Regions from separate parts of the Shewanella acanthi genome, predicted to be linked through region 1. Evidence: riboswitches for the same ligand, from Rfam matches in the RefSeq annotation. Region 1 holds a riboswitch; the other holds the start of a gene.
The links. Region 1 has a riboswitch for cyclic di-GMP ahead of K0H61_RS12555 (glycosyl hydrolase family 18 protein). Riboswitches for the same ligand answer to the same signal wherever they lie in the genome.
Positions count from the first base shown of each region.

Region 2: it holds a riboswitch for cyclic di-GMP, as region 1 does, so the genes downstream of both, K0H61_RS17775 (lytic polysaccharide monooxygenase) here and K0H61_RS12555 (glycosyl hydrolase family 18 protein) in region 1, are expected to answer to the same signal.

Region 1 covers NZ_CP080413.1:2,903,415-2,912,387, forward strand. The annotation lists partial or broken gene K0H61_RS12530 (L-cysteine desulfidase family protein) at 1-319, shown strand, start outside; gene K0H61_RS12535 (polyprenyl-phosphate transporter) at 392-1,306, opposite strand; gene K0H61_RS12540 (DUF418 domain-containing protein) at 1,586-2,803, shown strand; gene K0H61_RS12545 (DUF1294 domain-containing protein) at 2,958-3,302, shown strand; gene bamJ (BamJ family beta-barrel-assembly machinery protein) at 3,427-3,897, shown strand; gene K0H61_RS12555 (glycosyl hydrolase family 18 protein) at 3,989-6,598, opposite strand; cyclic di-GMP riboswitch class I at 6,703-6,790, opposite strand; gene K0H61_RS12560 (aminopeptidase P family protein) at 7,150-8,949, shown strand.
Region 2 covers NZ_CP080413.1:860,507-869,479, reverse strand. The annotation lists gene K0H61_RS03830 (S46 family peptidase) at 1-1,503, opposite strand, end outside; gene K0H61_RS03825 (aromatic amino acid transport family protein) at 1,730-2,905, opposite strand; gene K0H61_RS17785 (hypothetical protein) at 3,403-3,750, opposite strand; gene K0H61_RS17780 (hypothetical protein) at 3,972-4,064, opposite strand; partial or broken gene K0H61_RS17775 (lytic polysaccharide monooxygenase) at 4,089-4,739, opposite strand; cyclic di-GMP riboswitch class I at 5,014-5,111, opposite strand; gene K0H61_RS03815 (TMEM165/GDT1 family protein) at 5,519-6,073, shown strand; gene katB (catalase KatB) at 6,236-7,696, opposite strand; gene K0H61_RS03805 (hypothetical protein) at 8,052-8,285, opposite strand; gene K0H61_RS03800 (PaaI family thioesterase) at 8,362-8,799, opposite strand; gene K0H61_RS03795 (hypothetical protein) at 8,917-8,973, opposite strand, start outside.

The sequences.
Region 1 (8,973 bases):
GACCAGCGCAGCAGCATCCATGGCCATGGTGTATCTTGCAGGCGGCAGTTTTGAGCAGTCCTGTTATGCCATTCAAAATGTGATAAGTGATAGCTCAGGCATGGTGTGCGATGGCGCAAAAGCTTCCTGTGCCATGAAAGTCAGCACCTCTTCAAGTGCGGCTGTGCGCTCGTTTTTAATGGCGCTTAATAGCCAGAACGTTTCCGGTCAGGGCATCATCGCCAACCACGTTGAAAAGACCATTAAAAATATTGGCAACATGGTGCTGAACGGCATGTCATCCACCGATGTCACCATTATCAATATTATGTCGCAGTAATTACTTTAAAGTAAAAAGGACTGAGATATCGAAATCTTAGTCCTTATTGATCTACCTTTTACTAGCGTTTGCTTAATCCCGCTGTGCCACCTTTTCTAATCCCCACACCAGCGCAATAGCGGCCAACATACAGATTAGCGCAATCCACATTTGCGAAGGTTGTCCGGTTAATTGTTCGAACTGAAAAGGCGAAAGATTTTGCTCCAGCAGTGGCACTTGCTCACCGTGGGAATTGGTGCGCCAAGTCAAAGTTTGTTTCCAAGGCCAAATTTTGCCTAGAGTGCCTAACATTAATCCCGTTAAAAACACCACAGTGCCATCGTGATATTTGCGAAGTAGCGCCGATAACAGATGGCTAAAGCTTAATAGACCAATCACAGCGCCAACGGCAAAGCACGCCAGGATATCAATCTGCAGGTTCTTAGCCGCGCCTAATACCACAGGATAAAGTCCTAATAATAAAAGGATAAAACTGCCCGAAATCCCAGGAAGCACCATGGCACAAATCGCAATTGCGCCGCCAAAAAAGATATTTACATAACTGGCATCGACCGACACGGGATTAAGCACCGTAATCACCCAAGCGGCCAACACGCCTAAAACGAAGAGGCCTAAACGCGCCAACGTAAAGCCACTCACCTGCTTAAGCATGTGCACCACAGAGATAATAATCAGTCCAAAAAAGAACGACCAAATCGGAATGGGATGAGTCACCAGCAGCCACGAAATCAGTTTGGCGAAGCTAAAAATACTGGTCAGGATCCCCGCAAGTAAACTGATAAGAAAAGCGCCATTTATGTGGATAAATGCCCCCTTGATCCCTTGAGCTTTAATTACCCCAAACAGCGAAGGATTAATCTTTTTTACACTCTCTAGTAGGGTATCCAAAATACCCGTAATGAAGGCGATAGTGCCGCCCGACACCCCTGGCACAACATCGGCGGCCCCCATGGCCATCCCCTTAAAATAGGTCAGCAAATATTTCACTGTGAGTCCTTGTGGTTAATATGAGTTTTCGGCTTAACACCATCAATGCGCAGGGATTATACGGTGTCTCACATCAAAGGGGGAACTAAGTTTGCAATTAACACAGGATGTCTGAAGGCTGTATATAAAGACTAAATAAACCGCCAAAGCACAATTTTTAAGAGAGTACGATTTAATTGGTAGGGTAAGCTGAACAGCTATATTAAATGGGATTGGTGTCTGATAAGTTACTGTTAATGATGTTTAAATATACAACATAGCCAAAGGAACCCTGCTATTTTGCCGACCCAAGAAAATGCCAAGGAGAATTTGGCTCATAGCCACTACGCCAATACAGCATCATCCGAGCTGTCAGAGCTGAAGATAGTCCCCCAACAACGCATTATCCTACTCGATGCGATTCGGGGCTTTGCCCTGCTCGGGATTTTCTTTATGAATATCTATTTTATGGGAATCACTTTTTTTGGTTATGCCGGACACGTCACGCCCTTAATCCTCGATGAGATTATTGAAACCTTTCAAAATCTGTTTATTGAGGGGCGATTTATCAGTTTGTTTTCATTGTTGTTTGGAATAGGTATCTATCTTCAATCTCAAAAATTCAAACTCGAAGGGCGAAACACAACGTCGCTAATCCACGCGCGATTACGTTGGCTTATTGTGTTTGGACTCATACACGGCATTCTTATCTGGCCGGGGGATATTCTGCTGACCTATGGGGTCAGCGGATTTTTAGCCCTGCGCTACTCAGGTAACAGTATCGCCAGCCTTAAGCTCAGGGCGGGGTTATTTATTTTCATTGGTCTAGTGTTTGTCGCGCTGATCACCCTAAACGGTGATGATGTAGTCTTTACCCGCGAGTCTCCTGTTTTTGCCTCCCAGTACAGTGCTTGGACCGCAAGCTACGCTAGCCAGTTAAAACTGCACTTATTACAGATTGGCTATATGGTAATGATCATCCCATTTACATTGATGTGGTTTAGTGCAGGCCTTATGCTACTTGGCATCGCGCTTTATCAAGAAGGGCATTTCGAACGTGGATTTAGTCGGCGCAGCCTGCTCCAACTTCTGCTGCTGACGCTGGTGCTTTCCACTCTAGATACCGTCTTTGGCTTTTCACATAACAGCACTCTTGAAGCCATTGCCGATGTATTGGTCATGTTGAGCGCCATCCCAATGGCACTGATTTATGTTCATATTCTGGTGAAATTCTGCCAAAATCCCTCCCCCTTTGTAGACGCCCTGCAAAGAGTAGGGAAACTCGCCTTTAGCCTCTACATACTGCAGTCCATTGTCGGTGTACTCTTGTTCCGCTACTTGGCACCCGAATTATTATTGACCTTAGACAGATGGGGCTATTTCGGGCTGGCATTGAGCTATTCCCTAGTACAACTGCTGATTGCAACGCTCTATTTTCGTTGGTTTAATCAAGGACCACTGGAAAAACTCTGGCGCTACTTGGCCTTTAACAGCGGCCACACTGATATAACTAAATGATGTAATTAAAAAGATGCCGCCACGTCAACAAACAGACAAATCGAGTCAACCTACTAAGACAGTGAGAACACCACCCAAATCAAGACAGGTCAACCCTAAGCCTAGGACTTATTCTAAACCAAGATCCAAAGCCAAAACGCGCAGTTCGTTGCCAGTGTTATTCGCGATAAGCTTTTTAGGCTTGTTAACTGCGGCCTGTTATTGGCATTTTTTCCCTTTAGTTATCACAGGGTTGTATCTGGGCTTAAGTTTGATGACATTTATTGTCTATGCCTTGGATAAATCTGCAGCCAAACGCGGTAACTGGCGCACACAGGAGCGCACGCTGCACCTATTATCCCTCTTTGGTGGTTGGCCTGGCGCTTTGATGGCGCAAAATCTGCTGCGGCATAAATCGGTAAAAACGAGTTTTAGAACCCGTTATTGGCTGTCGGTTGTCGTCAATCTAGCGCTGCTGGGTTATGGCATCCAAAGTGGTCAAATCCACCGCTTTATCTAAAGCTGAATTTTACCTTAAGAACAGTCACTTAATTCCAGCCAAAAGGGGAGAAAACCCCATTGGATATAGCCTCAGCAGGGTGAAACTGCTACCATGCCGCAAATTTATTGAAGGTGCATACACTATGAAATTGTTACTTGTGATTCTGGTGCTTACTGGGGCCATTTTTTATGTTTTTACCTCGCTAAACAATCCTAAGGAAGCGCTGGAAAATATCCAACGTGGGCAGGAGTTTCTCGCCCAAAACAAGGATAAAGAAGGCGTTGTGACAACAGCCTCTGGCCTGCAGTACCAAGTATTGTCTAAAGGCACTGGCACAGTTCATCCAAAGGCAACCGATAGCGTAACTGTGCACTACCACGGTACGCTTATCGATGGCACAGTGTTCGACAGCTCCGTCGACAGAGGCGAGCCGATTGCCTTCCCACTTAATCGTGTTATTAAGGGGTGGACTGAAGGAGTGCAACTCATGGTTGAAGGTGACAAGTACCGCTTTTTTATCCCGAGTGAACTCGCCTACGGCAATCGCAGCATGGGTAAAATCGGCGCTGGCTCTATGCTAATTTTCGATGTTGAGCTATTAAAAATTAACTAAGCTTTGGACTAAAGTCTTGGCTTAAAACATGGCTAAAAAAGCCCTGCAACATTGCAGGGCTTTTTATTTATGGCTTCGGCTAGACCTGAGCTTATTGGCAGCTCGCCGCGCCAATATCGACCCACACGGCAGAAGCGCCTGGTACATCGCCCTTAGTCCAGTAACTGGCCTGCCATTGACGACCATGGTAAATGGTGGTCGCGCCGCCAACATAGGCTACCTGCGCATCCCAACCGAGTTCGACTTGGCTTAGTAGCAGCCATTGGTCAGCTGTGCGTGACGGTGTATTACCTTGGGTCCAGTATTTTGCCTTCCACACCAGTTGGTTATAGCTAACGGTATCGCCCGTATTGTAAATCTTTGCTGCGCTCCAAGCGGGGTAATTACCCGCATTGGGATCTATCGCCGAGCAACCACCGCCAGTTGTGGCCTTAGGCGTAACGGTTAGGTTGACCGTGGCAGTGGTATCTAAGGCGCCATCGGAAACCAGCAGGCTGAGACCATATTGGGTTTGTGTCGTAACATTAGGCCCTGTCAGCACCAGTGTTGGGCTATTAATCCCAGAAGCACTGATCCCAGCGGGCACAGACCAAACGTAGGTAAGAGCATCGCCATCTTCATCAGTGGCACTGGCACTGATGGTTACAGCGCTCCCCGCTTCGACTGTTGCGCTAGAGGTAACAGAAACTTCAGGTGCTTGATTAGCCGTTAGTGCTTTATTGGTGATCATCACTGTATCGCTGGCGCTTAAGCCTTCTGAATCGGTCACAGTAAGGGTAAAACGGTATTGTGTATCGACAGTGACAGCACCAAGGAATATCGACACATCGGCAACATCGGCATTACTGATGGCGATACTCGGGCCTGAGGTTTGCGTCCATTCGTAGGTTAATGCGCCGTTTTCAGGATCCCGTGACGCACTGCCAGAAAGCACAACGTCTGCTGGGCCTGTGACCACGATATCGTTGCCCGCATTGGCGATTGGCGCCTTGTTAGCAGGAGGAGTGACACCCTCACCATGACCAAGCCCTTCGTGCATTGCATTGAGGATATCGCCATTGTCGGCATCGATTTCCCAGGCAAATAACCCAGCTAATTGGTTTGCCAACACATACTGCCCCTTGGCTTTCACCGAACGCGGATCGTCAAACGTAATTAGATCGCCAGTAGCAGCATTAAACACCGAGGGCGCCTCGGCGGTTTCATCGTAGCTATAACTCCAGCCTGCGCCCATATAGTCATTTACGATTTGGCGATAATCGACAACCCCAGCCTCCCAAGTCCCTTTTACTTTTCCGGTAGCAGTCCCTGTGAAGGGGTTATTGCCCGAATAACCATGCACGCCAGTCCAGCCACGGCCATACATAGCAGCACCTACAACAATTTTGCTCGGTGTCACGCCTTGGGCTAATAGCGCTTTAACGCCATTGTCAGTGGTATAGCGAATGTTAGGATCCCAACTCGCTTCATAGAGGTTGGTCTGATGACCAAGCTCGGTATTACTCCAGCCACCGTTAAAGTCGTAACTCATCAGGAACAGGTAATCCATATATTGCTGAGCAGCCTGATAATCCACCTTCACAATTTTATCGTCACCCGCACTAATCGCCGAGGTTAACTCATAACTGCGACCGGTTTCGGCGCTGAGCTCATCCAGCATGGCCCTCAGTTCCCGCATAAGGGTCACGTAGGTTTGGCCATCGGTTGGCTTTCCTAAGCTGGTGTTGGCGCCATTACCGCCTGGGAATTCCCAGTCGATATCCACCCCATCAAAGAATTTCCAGGTTTGTAAAAACTCTTTGACCGAAGCGACAAAGGTCGCACGCTTGGCACTATCGTCTAAAAAGAAAAAGGGATCGGATAACGTCCAGCCTCCCACCGAGGGGAGGATTTTTAAATCAGGATAGGCTTGCTTGAGCGCCATCAATTGGCCGAAGTTACCTTTATATGGGTCGGAGTAATCACTCACACCGACCTGCGGCATTTGAATTGCGGCCCAAGGGTCATGAATCGCTACTTTAAAATCGCTGCGGCCACTACAGGCGCGCTGCAGCGCTTGGAAACTGCCTTCAATTTCCTTAAGGCTGTCGTTAATGCCATTGCCACCACAAATCGGGGTAAAGCCATAGAGAATATGGGTCAGGTTTTGTGCTGGGATTTTATCGACAGGGAATTTACGGCCATAGACGCCCCACTCAACAAAGTAACTACCCACCACTTTGCCCGACTTATTGACGTAGGGACGGTTGTTTTCAGCCAGTGCCGATTTTAATGGCAACAAATGACTGCCGTCGGTATCGGCGACAAGGATCTCTCGCGCATCACTTGCAGTGCAGCCCTCGCTATTACACAGTTGCACCTGCAACTGATAACGACCGCCCTGACTCACTTTAAAATTTGCTGTGCCAGATGCGCTCGAGGGTCCTTCCCATGCCACTTGGCCGTTTAACAACACTTTAGCGGTATTGCCAACATCGCCACTCCAAAGGTTCCAACTGACCGACACATCGGCGGCATCTTTCACTGTGACTAACTGTTCGTAGGCCGTGGCCGATTGATTGACCTCGACAATCGCGAACTTAGTTTCCCCCCAAGCAAGTGTTGGTTTGCCAGGCTTAGCGGCCAGTGCATCGAAACTGCAGGCAGAAGCCAGAACCGAAGCCACCAGCAGCGCAGGGGTAGATAATTGAGTCTTAAACATGAGAAATCCCTATTGAATAAACTATTTATCAATAAGGCAAACAACGCGTAGACAGGAAACAACACTCTTAAAACCATGCACTTGAGGCGCATGAAGAAACAACCTGCGGTATCCCCGCTATCATAGGTACCACATACCCTTAGACCGGAGGCTTTGCGTCCCAGTCTTTCAACTGGTTTGCCTTTCACAATTTTGACAGCGCTGTCAAAACGAGTTAAGCATAAACGCGAGCTGATTTAGAATGCAACTTATTATTAACAAAAAATGGTTAAGTAGATTTGAATATTTCTCCATTAGCTGACGTCGAACCAAGGCCGCTGCGTAATAGTGATGCCGAATGTGTAAATAATCCCACGCGATGGCTGCCAAGCTAAAAGCCATTAAAATTTGTATACAAAATCCTATCTAGCTCCCCTTGCATCTTGGTCATTGTTTGCGATAATCCCAGCCCATTAGCGTATCAACTAGAATCATCACGCCTATTCCTTGGCTTACGAACCTTGCTATGGTTAGCATTAATGTGTCGTGATTGCCGCCCAATTGGAGTCCCTATGCCGTCAAACCCATCTCAAGCAATTGCCAGCCGCCTCGATGCCATTCGTGGCGAACTCGCCAATGCTAATCTCGATGCTTTTATTATTCCCCGTGCCGATGAATACCTCGGTGAATATGTGCCTGAGCATAATGAGCGCCTGCTATGGGCAACGGGCTTTACCGGCTCGGCCGGTATGGCGATAGTGCTCAGGGATAAGGCCGCCATTTTCACCGATGGCCGTTATACAGTGCAGGTGCGCCTACAGGTCGATGCCAATCTATTTAGCTATGAAAGCTTAACCGACACACCACAAATTGAGTGGTTGTGCGACACCCTGCCAGCCCATTCTCGTGTGGGTTTTGATGCACGCCTTCATACCCTAGCTTGGTTTGAAAATGCCAAGGCGACACTGGCAAAAGCACACATTGAACTCGTCAATGTTGAGCAAAACCCCATCGACAAACATTGGCAGGATAGACCTGCGCTCTCAAGTGCACCGATTTTACTGTTCAGCAATGACAGTGCAGGCAAAACCAGTCAGCAGAAACGTACAGAAATTGGTGCGTTAGTGAAAAAAGCCGGCGCCGATGTAGCACTGATTGCCGCGCCGGATTCCTACTGCTGGTTACTTAACATTCGTGGAAACGATGTACCACGCTTCCCTGTGGTACTAGGCTCTGCCCTGCTGCACGCCAATGGCGACATGCAGTTATTCACCGATTTAACCAAGCTTCCAGAGGGTATCGAAGCCCATGTGGGCACAGGCGTTAGCTTTAAGGCTGAAACGTCACTCGCAGATACGCTGGCAAGCCTTAAGGGCGTGAAGCTGCTTGCCGATCCAAATTCTGCCAACGCTTGGTCGCAAAATATTGCCCGTGAAGCTGGCGCACTGTTAATCGCTGGCATAGACCCAGTATCCTTACCAAAGGCGCAGAAAAATGCCGCCGAACTTGCTGGCATGCGTGCCTGTCATATCCGCGATGGTGTCGCCGTGAGTCGCTTCCTGGCTTGGTTAGACAATGAAGTTGCAGCCAAGCGTCTGCACGATGAAGCCACACTTGCCGATAAGTTAGAAAGCTTCCGCCTCGAAGATCCACAGTATCGCGAGCCAAGTTTCGATACCATTTCTGCCGCCGGCCCAAATGCGGCCATGTGCCATTACAACCACAACAATGGCACGCCAGCTTTGATGGCCATGGACAGCATTTATTTGGTGGATTCTGGCGCCCAGTACCTCGATGGCACAACCGACGTTACCCGCACCATCGCTATCGGTAAGGTGACCGATGAGCAGAAAAAAATGGTGACCTTGGTATTAAAAGGCCATATTGCACTCGATCAAGCACGCTTCCCCAAGGGCACTACCGGACAACAGCTCGATGCTTTTGCCCGTCAATACCTGTGGCAACATGGCTTCGATTACGACCATGGCACGGGCCATGGCGTGGGACATTTCTTGAGCGTACATGAAGGGCCGCAGCGCATCGGCAAGAACATTAACGCCGTTCAATTACTCCCTGGCATGGTGTTATCCAATGAGCCTGGCTATTACCGCGCCGACTGCTTCGGTATTCGCCTCGAAAACCTCGTCGTAGTACAGCCATGTGAAGCCTTGAAAGGCGCCGAGCGTGAAATCTATGAATTTGACGCACTGACACTCATTCCTATGGATTCGCGTCTTATCGATAAGACACTGTTAACTCAAGAAGAAGTTACTTGGTTTAACGCCTACCACCAAAAAGTGTTTAATACCCTATCTCCATTGATGTCGGGTGATGAACTGGCTTGGTTGACTCAGGCAACCCGCGCCATTTAATTTTGCGGTTTGAGTAGTTCGATA
Region 2 (8,973 bases), 2.0 Mb from region 1:
CACATCCTTTTTGCCTAACTCGGTTTTGGCGTACAGTTTATCTAAGGTTTTAGACAGCTTTGTTGCATCAAACTTGCTATCGATACCAAAGGCTTTATCCATCGCAGGCAAACGTTGTTCGGCCGGTAATGCGGCATAGCGTTTAAGCATATCCATCAACAGTGCCTTATCGACACTAGCTGCGTAGCGGCGATCGATTCGCTCCATGCTCGCCTTGAAGCGGGTCATATCACGGTCTTGGAAGCCTGGCTCACGCGCCATATCAGGGAGCGCTTTCTCGTGGGCTAGACGGTAAAGATTGCGCGCCGTAGGCAGCATAGTGGTGTAGTTGATATAACCTAAAATCATATCGCGGGCTTGATGCTCCTGACCTTTTGCGATCAGCGCGTCCAACTCGGCTAAGGTTTTACCGTATTTCGCTTCACGGCTAGGCTCTTTAGCAATCCAAGCAGCCAATTCGGCTTCACGTGATTTACGATCGGCTAACATAGTCGATTTGCCGTAAAACTCGATCATCGAGGTAAAGTTTTTAGCGTAATTAGCTAGGCCTGCAATTTGGCTCTCGTACTTAATACGCTCGTCACTGCCCTCAGGTGCAGTTTCTTTAATCAGCTCAATAAATCGCTCGCGCAGCAGTTTGCCCTCGGGATAGGCCCACTCGAACTGATTTTGAACTTCATTAGCAGTGCGGTAACGATTGGTACGACCGGGATAACCCGTGACCATCACAAAGTCGCCATCACTCACGCCCTTGGCTGACACCTTTAAAAAGCTCTTGGGTTCATAGGGAACGTTGTCGGCGCTAAACTCTGCTGGCTTACCCGTTTTAGACACATAAGCACGGTAGAATGAGAAGTCCCCCGTGTGACGCGGCCACATCCAGTTATCGATATCACCGCCATATTTCCCCACACTTGCCGCAGGGTTGTAGACTAAGCGCACATCACGGATTTCAAGCTGTTTAACCAAATAATATTCCAACCCACCGTGGAAACTATTCACTTGGCAGCGATAGCCTTCCTCCTTTTCACATTCGGCAATCAAGGCTTTTTCTTGGTTTTCGATACCTTGGTAAAACTCATTACCGGTTTTGTTCTCAAGCCCAGCTTTCACTTTATCAGTTACGTTGGTGACATCTTCGGTGACATATACACGTGAACCCGGCGCTGCAGGTAATTCATCGGCGAAGGTTTTAGCTAAGAAGCCATTTTCTAACAGATTCTTTTCAGGGGTAGAGTTATATTGAATAGAACCGTATGCGCAGTGATGGTTGGTAACCACCAATCCCTTTGGTGACACAAAAGATGCAGTGCAGCCACCGAGGCTAATCACTGCATTCATTGGGAATTCGGTCAATTTTGAAATCGATTTGGCATCAATCTCCAAACCTTTCGCCTTGAGTTCATCCGCCATTGCCGGCAGCTGATGAGGCTGCCACATACCTTCGTCAGCTTGGGCTGCAAACACTGCGGCCACAGCAACTGAGAGTAACCATTTTTTCATTATTTTAAGTCCATTATAGGGTGAAAAAAGCCTGGTGCTGCGCGACTATTTCGTTAATAAAAACAAGTTCGTGAAACGCTAAAAAGCAAAAAGTCAGGCACGGGCCTGACTTTAGCATAATGAACTATTGGTATAACAGACTCAGACAAATTCGCTTACAAAGCAGATTAAATAAGCAATGTTTCGCGGTTCATGTCAATGAACATGCAGTCTGCTCAATCAGAGATTAGAGCGCCACAAATAGCTGCGCAGCAATAATCACAGCGCCAAGTAAACCCGCAATACTGAGGGCTAAACCACCGCCCGCGACCTGATATCCCTGAGATGTGGCTTGACGTTGACGCAGTGCCATCGCAATCGGTAGGAAGATAATCATCACCACCAAAGGCACCGCTGCAAAGCCCAATACCGCCACGAAACCCTCTGGAATATAAAGCGCGCATAATAGCGGCGGCACAAAAGTGATAAGCCATGTTTGCACGCGACCCGCTAAGTTATTTTTAGCACGGGTTAATTCGGCAACAAAATCATAAAGACTTAAAGTTACCCCAAGGAATGAGGTCACCAGGGCTAAATCGGCAAATAGTGAGATACACTTGCTGATCCATTCAATATGGGCAATTTCCTGTAGCGCGCTAATTAGAGCGGGTAATGAACCTTCAAAACCGCTGATTTGGGTGCCTCCCACTGTGCCAAGGGTCACCAATAACCAAAAGATATAGCATGCTAATGGTATGGTTGAGCCAATCAGCAGTACCTTGCGCAGTGACACCGCGTCGCCATCTAAATAACGCACTAAGGTCGCAATACACACATGGAAACCAAAAGAGGTAAACACGACAGGGATTGCTGCCATCCAACTGCTAGTCATTGAATCCGCAATGGCGCTGGTCGCCATGTTTGAAATACTGACTTCTGGCAGCAAGAACAGCACAACGACGACCAACAGTACGATCATCAAAGAAAACAGTAAGCGCGACGCTTTATCAACCCATGCAACCCCTAATGCCGCAAAACCGCCAAGCACTAACGTAAACAGCACCACGGCCAATTGATTATCTAAGGCAACATCAAACATGGTTTTGGCTTTTAACACCAAAAGTGATGAACCACCGGTCAGATACGCCGCAGTCAGGGCGAAGAGTAAACTTAAGAAGGAAGCGCCTTGAATAATCTGGCCATTCTTGCCCAGTAATTTGCCAGTAATGGCATGGACGTTATCACCCACCCCAGTACGCAGGTTGATTTCGAGCATCAGCAATGAAGTGTAAGCCGAAATCCCCCAAACGACCACCAGCAGTAAAATAGCAGGGATCATCCCCAGTGCAGCGGTGGCTAAAGGTAATGCCAACATTCCCGCGCCAATGGCGGTGCCCGCCACAATGGCAATCGAGCCTAACATTTTTGAATTCACACAATTATCCTATTCAGTATTAATTTTTATTTTGAAGTTTTTGAGTAGATATGAAGGATAAAGCCTTGCGCACTCTGTCATTAAGCTAAAAGCATTTTCAAACTAAAAGCGTCACTTAACTCAAGCATCCAATCAGATCTCAAACAAGCAGATCAGTTGGCCCCAATAGCTTTTGAATATTTCAACCCAGTTGCCATTGAGGCTAACTAAATCGAACGCAGAAATGTGACAGTAATTTCAATTTTAAATTGCCTTAAAAACACCGAGCTTGAACTGTCGGTAACGAATTAGCTAGGGACATTAACAGAGCCAAACCCAGTGGGCAAGCCAGTTATCTACAAAGATAGCACTATCGGCCAAAGTCTAAAGCGTATTTATAGAACTCACTTTATCTAACGTTAAGCGACAAAAAGAAAAACCCTACAAAGTTAGTTAACTTGGTAGAGTTTTGATAGTTAAGCCACCAAGGGCCTATTTTAGTGCTTTTAAAACGACAACTCGGTCCATGCAAGAGCCCAGTTTGCCCCTACTCCCAGCTCAAATCCAGTAGCAGTAGCCGACCATTGCACGCAGTAGGCGCTATATGGCCATGGTTTACATTGATAAACCTTACCCGTTTTAAGCTGTAACACTTTAGTGCCCGCAACATAGCTAGACAGTCCCTCGGGGAAAACAAAGTCAGTATCCGTTACTGGCGCTTTATCCTTAAGAAAGATATCAAAGTGTTGTTGGATAACTTCGCCCTGCTGGTATTCAGCCTTCACCTGTAGATGATAATGGCCAGCCACTGGCTCGACCACCTTCAGTGCCAGACTTACACTATTGTTATTCACCGTTTGCGTCACAAAACCTGCCGCACAGCCATCGTGGCTAAAGAGTTAGGCAGACATTTCATCTTCGCATTTGTGGTCACATCAAATGTCAGCTGCACTGCGCCATCTTCAATCCAATAATTATCGGCAAGTGAGGTTACTTACAGCAGCGACGCGGTTTCAGGAGCAATATCAAAATTACCTCTACACGTTCGATACCTGAATTGGGCGCACTAAACACCTCATTTTTTCCGTAAACAGGGCTTATCCCCCGAAGCATTTTGCTGCCCAGCTTTTAGCTCGGTTTGTTGACTATTGATGGCTGACGCCAACATAAACGGCCAATTTTCCTTTGCCCCTTAAGTCGTATTTGCAATGGACACTACCGTCTGTTTCGCCGTCATTTCACCATTGGCATTCAATACCCAAGTCATGACCTTATAGCCTGCCTTCAAATCGAAAGAGGGATTAATCTCACAGATATCCGTCCACTCCTGCGGCGTGACACTGCCACCACTGAAGTTAACATCCAGCACGTTGTTGAAACTGTTGGTGGCATCACCCACTTCCCACACCGCTAAAATCACCTGATAGCCAGTCCGCCCCTCGGGCACATAACAGTTATGGGGAGTTAATTTTGCGGGTTGAGTCATGCCGCCATCGATCACACAAAATGGCGCCAATTCGAAACTAGCACGACTCAAAGGTTGGTTTTGATCCCAGTCCTGACGGGTTAAATAGTAACGCCAGTTGCGCGTAATGTGATGGCAGTGAATTGCCAGCTAAATTGATTCCAACCTCCGCTGATATCACTTTTAGCCCAACAACTTGGACTTTACACGTCAAGGTTGAAAGGCTGAATTGGCCGCAGAGGCAATTTTTTCATCGGTAGGCCCCACTTCAGGGAAAACGGATGGTCCTTCAGCACTTTGCGGATCCCATTGTATGGCACCACAATTGACGTTATTGCCAAGCTTACAGGCGTAGGAGCGAGATTCCGGTGACACCATATAACCGTGGGCGGAAAGCTTTGGCTTAAGAGGGCGCAAGATACACTGAGTGCGAAGGCATTTTCAGTTAACTTACTGACTTTATTTAGGGAGAGTTGATTAAAAACAGTTGGATAATTCACTTTATTTAACTCCACTTTCTGATATTCCAAAGTGTGCTTTCCAAACCGCGAAAGCATTTCGATAAAAGTGGTATTTGGCAAAACAGCGTTTAGGCAAAGACGTTTATTTTTCACAGAAACGCAGCGCTAAACCTTGGTTTAGTCGTTGTTCCTGAAGCAACCCCGCTATCTTAGTTGAGTTATTTCCTAACCAAACCTTAGACTGGAGGCTTTGCGTTCTAATTTTTCAATTAGTTTGCCAAATAGATTGAATGTCTTGAAAGCCAAAAGTTAACAACTTCTAGCTCAATACTAAGACTTGGCCAACGCAACAATCAAAGACCGCGCAGTTAAAATATAATTCACTTTATATCAATAGCTTACAACAATGCAATGGTTGATAACTTGACACCCGTCAGAATTCATTGCGCAATAATTGATAACATCAGCCTTGAAACCCAAACTCACTTGGTTATAATGCCTGCCTCGCTTCGGGGGAGTAGCTAACTGGATTTCAAAGCTTAGAAATCTAGGGTGAACATCAACATACTTGGCCTCATGCCATGGTGTTCACAGCAAATCATCGATTTGCCCAGCAAGACCTGAGCACAATAACCGCACCTAGGGGTGGACGGTTTTATTGTGCTTATGTCAAAACCACCCCTAAAAGGAACACACTTGGAAGCGCTATTAGCCTCAACCTTTACGGTTGCCATTGCCGAAATTGGCGATAAAACCCAATTACTTGCCCTATTACTCGCCGCAAGATTTAAAAATAAAACCGCGATTATCTTGGGGATTTTGCTCGCAACTCTGTTTAACCATTTCGCCGCCGCTTGGATTGGCCAATGGGCTATCGATTGGGTCAGCCCAGAAGTCGCCCGCTATCTGGTAGCAGCCTCTTTCTTTGCGATCGCGCTCTGGGTATTAGTGCCGGATAAAGTGGATTCCGAAGAGAGCCGCTTTTATCAAATGGGCCCTTTTATCGCGACCTTTATTCTGTTCTTTATCGCCGAAATGGGTGACAAAACCCAAATCGCCACCGTGGTGTTATCGGCTAAATACGATGCGCTTGTCATGGTCGTGACAGGCACCACCTTAGGCATGTTGCTTGCTAACGTACCAGTGGTGTTAGCGGGTCACTTTAGCGCCGAAAAATTACCACTAAATTGGATCCACAGGGGCTGCGCCGTGTTATTCGCCCTCCTAGGTATAGTCACTTTAGTGTATTAATTCTTGAGCTTATCGTTGAGGCAAGAGTTGCTGCTACGATAACACTTACGCGAAACCCAAACAAAAAGGCCAGTGAAATTTCACTGGCCTTTTTAATTTATCGATTTCAATACCCTTAATGGGAGCTTGCGATTGCAAGCTTAGCGATTACAAGCTTAATGCTTAAAGACCTAACACTGTCTTGATACGCTGGCCGTAATCGGCATCGGCTTTCTCGAAGTGGGCAACCATACGTTGCTGCACATCTACGCTCGCTTGGCTTAATGAGCCAGTAATAGTCTCAACTAAGCGCGCTCTTTCACCTTCACTGAACATACGGTACAGATTTCCCGCCTGAGTATAATCGTCTTGGTTGTAGCGGCTGTAACGGGCTGCCTCACCTTCTAAACGCAGTGGAGGTTCTGCAAATTGTGAAGGCTCGACCAGTGCATTAGTGACGGTGCTTGGACCATAGTTAGCCGATGCATCGCCACCGGTTTGTCCGCCATGGAATGGACATTGAGTGCCCGCCATTGCGCCGCCACGTTGATGATGGTTTGCCTTAGTGGCATGTGGGCAGTTCACAGGCAACTGGTTATAGTTAGCGCCAATACGGTAACGCTGGGCATCGGCGTAGGCGAATAAACGCGCCTGCAGCATTTTGTCTGGCGATGCGCCCACACCAGGTACTAAGTTGCTTGGTGCTAAGGCCACTTGCTCTACTTCGGCGAAGTAGTTTTGTGGTAAGCGGTTCAGCTCCAGCATACCGATTTCGATTAATGGGTAGTCCGCATGCGGCCACACCTTGGTTAAATCGAATGGGTTGATGTGGTAAGTGTTGGCGTCGCTCTCAGGCATAATCTGTACGTTAACAGACCAACGTGGGAAGTTACCGTCGGTAATAGCCACAACCATATCACGCTGAGATGAGTCAGGATCGATACCCTTTAACTTATCCGCCTGTTCGTTGGTTAAGTTCACGACACCTTGCTGTGATTTGAAATGGAACTTCACCCAAAAACGCTCACCCTTGGCATTCCAAAATGAGAAAGTGTGTGAGCCATAGCCGTGCATTTGACGGTAGTTTGCCGGAATACCACGGTCAGACATCAAAATAGTCACTTGATGCATGGCTTCAGGGTTTAATGACCAGAAGTCCCACATTGCCTGTGGATCTTTGAGGTTAGTCATTGGGTTACGCTTTTGCGTATGGATAAAGTCCGGGAACTTAATACCGTCACGCAGGAAGAAAGTCGGCGTGTTATTACCGACGATGTCATGGTTACCACGGGCCGTATAGAAACGCAGACCAAAACCACGTGGGTCACGCTCGGCATCGGCTGAGCCCATTTCACCACCTACGGTTGAGAAACGTACGAAGGTCTCAGTTTGTTTGCCCACACCGTTAAAGTGGTCGGCAAGAGTGAATTCGCTTAAATCTTTAGTCAGGGTGAAAGTACCGTAAACCCCGGTACCTTTAGCATGAACGACACGTTCAGGAATACGCTCGCGGTTAAAGTGGGCTAATTTTTCAATGAGATGCCAATCTTGTAATAATACTGGACCACGCTCACCCGCTGACAAAGAGTTTTGATCGTCAGCAATTGGAGAACCGTTTTGACTCGTTAAATACTGTTGACTCATACCTTGTTCCTCATTCTTGATTGGTGTTAACCCAAGATTCAATTAAATCGAAAATAGTAGCCATGGCTAATCTCCTTGGCGGGCGACGTGTAGTCGATGAACCTAGAATAGGGATAAACAGAAATTGAAGAAAACGATTAATACAGATTTAAATAATCTATAAAAATGATTAAAATAATCGATAATCTCGAATAAACCATGAGGGGCTCATACCAGAACCCAACGTTTAGTCGGGTGAATAGTACGGATAAATGAGAATCGATATCAAACTGACGTACGGAAAACGTGAACTCTAACTTAAATAAAACTTAATTTTTACATTAGCAAATTCAATTAGATACATAAACACAGAGACTTAAGTCGATTGTTGTCGATAGAGCACAATAAGGTAATAAGCATCGATTAATACGATAAAAAAGTTTACTGCTGCCACTGGATAAGCTGCGATGGCCAATCCATAGGCAACAAACAAAGCTGCACCAACTAAATTCCACCAACGCAGCTTTTTGATATTTGACATCATTAACGAGACGGCCACCACGACAGAGGCCAAGTACCCAACCCACTCCCAAATCATCGCTGTTTCCATATCAAATTCCTTATCTATTTACTCATAAATTTAAAGTATTGATACTTCTCTGCCGGAGTAGGTTGGTGCATTGCTGTTAGCGTTCTACTACCGCAGCTGTCATCCGTGAAATACAGGTTAGCTCACCTGCACTATTATGAATTAAGATTTCCCATACAGAGCTGCGTTTACCTAAGTGAACGGGCTTAGCCGTTGCCGTTAACACACCATTTCGGGACGCCCGCAGATGGTTGGCGTTGATTTCTTGGCCGACACAGTAAAACTTCTCAAAATCAACGACAAAGTTTGCAGCATAGCTGGCCACAGTTTCGGCTAATGCCACATTGGCACCGCCGTGCACAATGCCAAGTGGATTGTGAATATCAGGCGATGCCGGCATGGTCGCCTTTAAGTAGTCATCGCCAATTTCACTGATTTCAATCCCTAAGGTTTTCATCAGTGTGCCCTTACCGCTGATCCCATCGGCCATTTTGGCACAGTCTTCCAAGCTTACAGGTTTAAACCAAATACTCATTTTAACATCCTAGTAAATAACACTAGGGAGCAGTTTACTAAGAAGTTGATGAAGTTCAACAACTAAGGCTGTGCTAATAAACCAGAAGCTGTAAATCAATATTCATCACTACTTCAATTAACCTTTAGCCATACCAAATCGACTCAACCAAATCAAAAAAGCCCCCCATAAAAG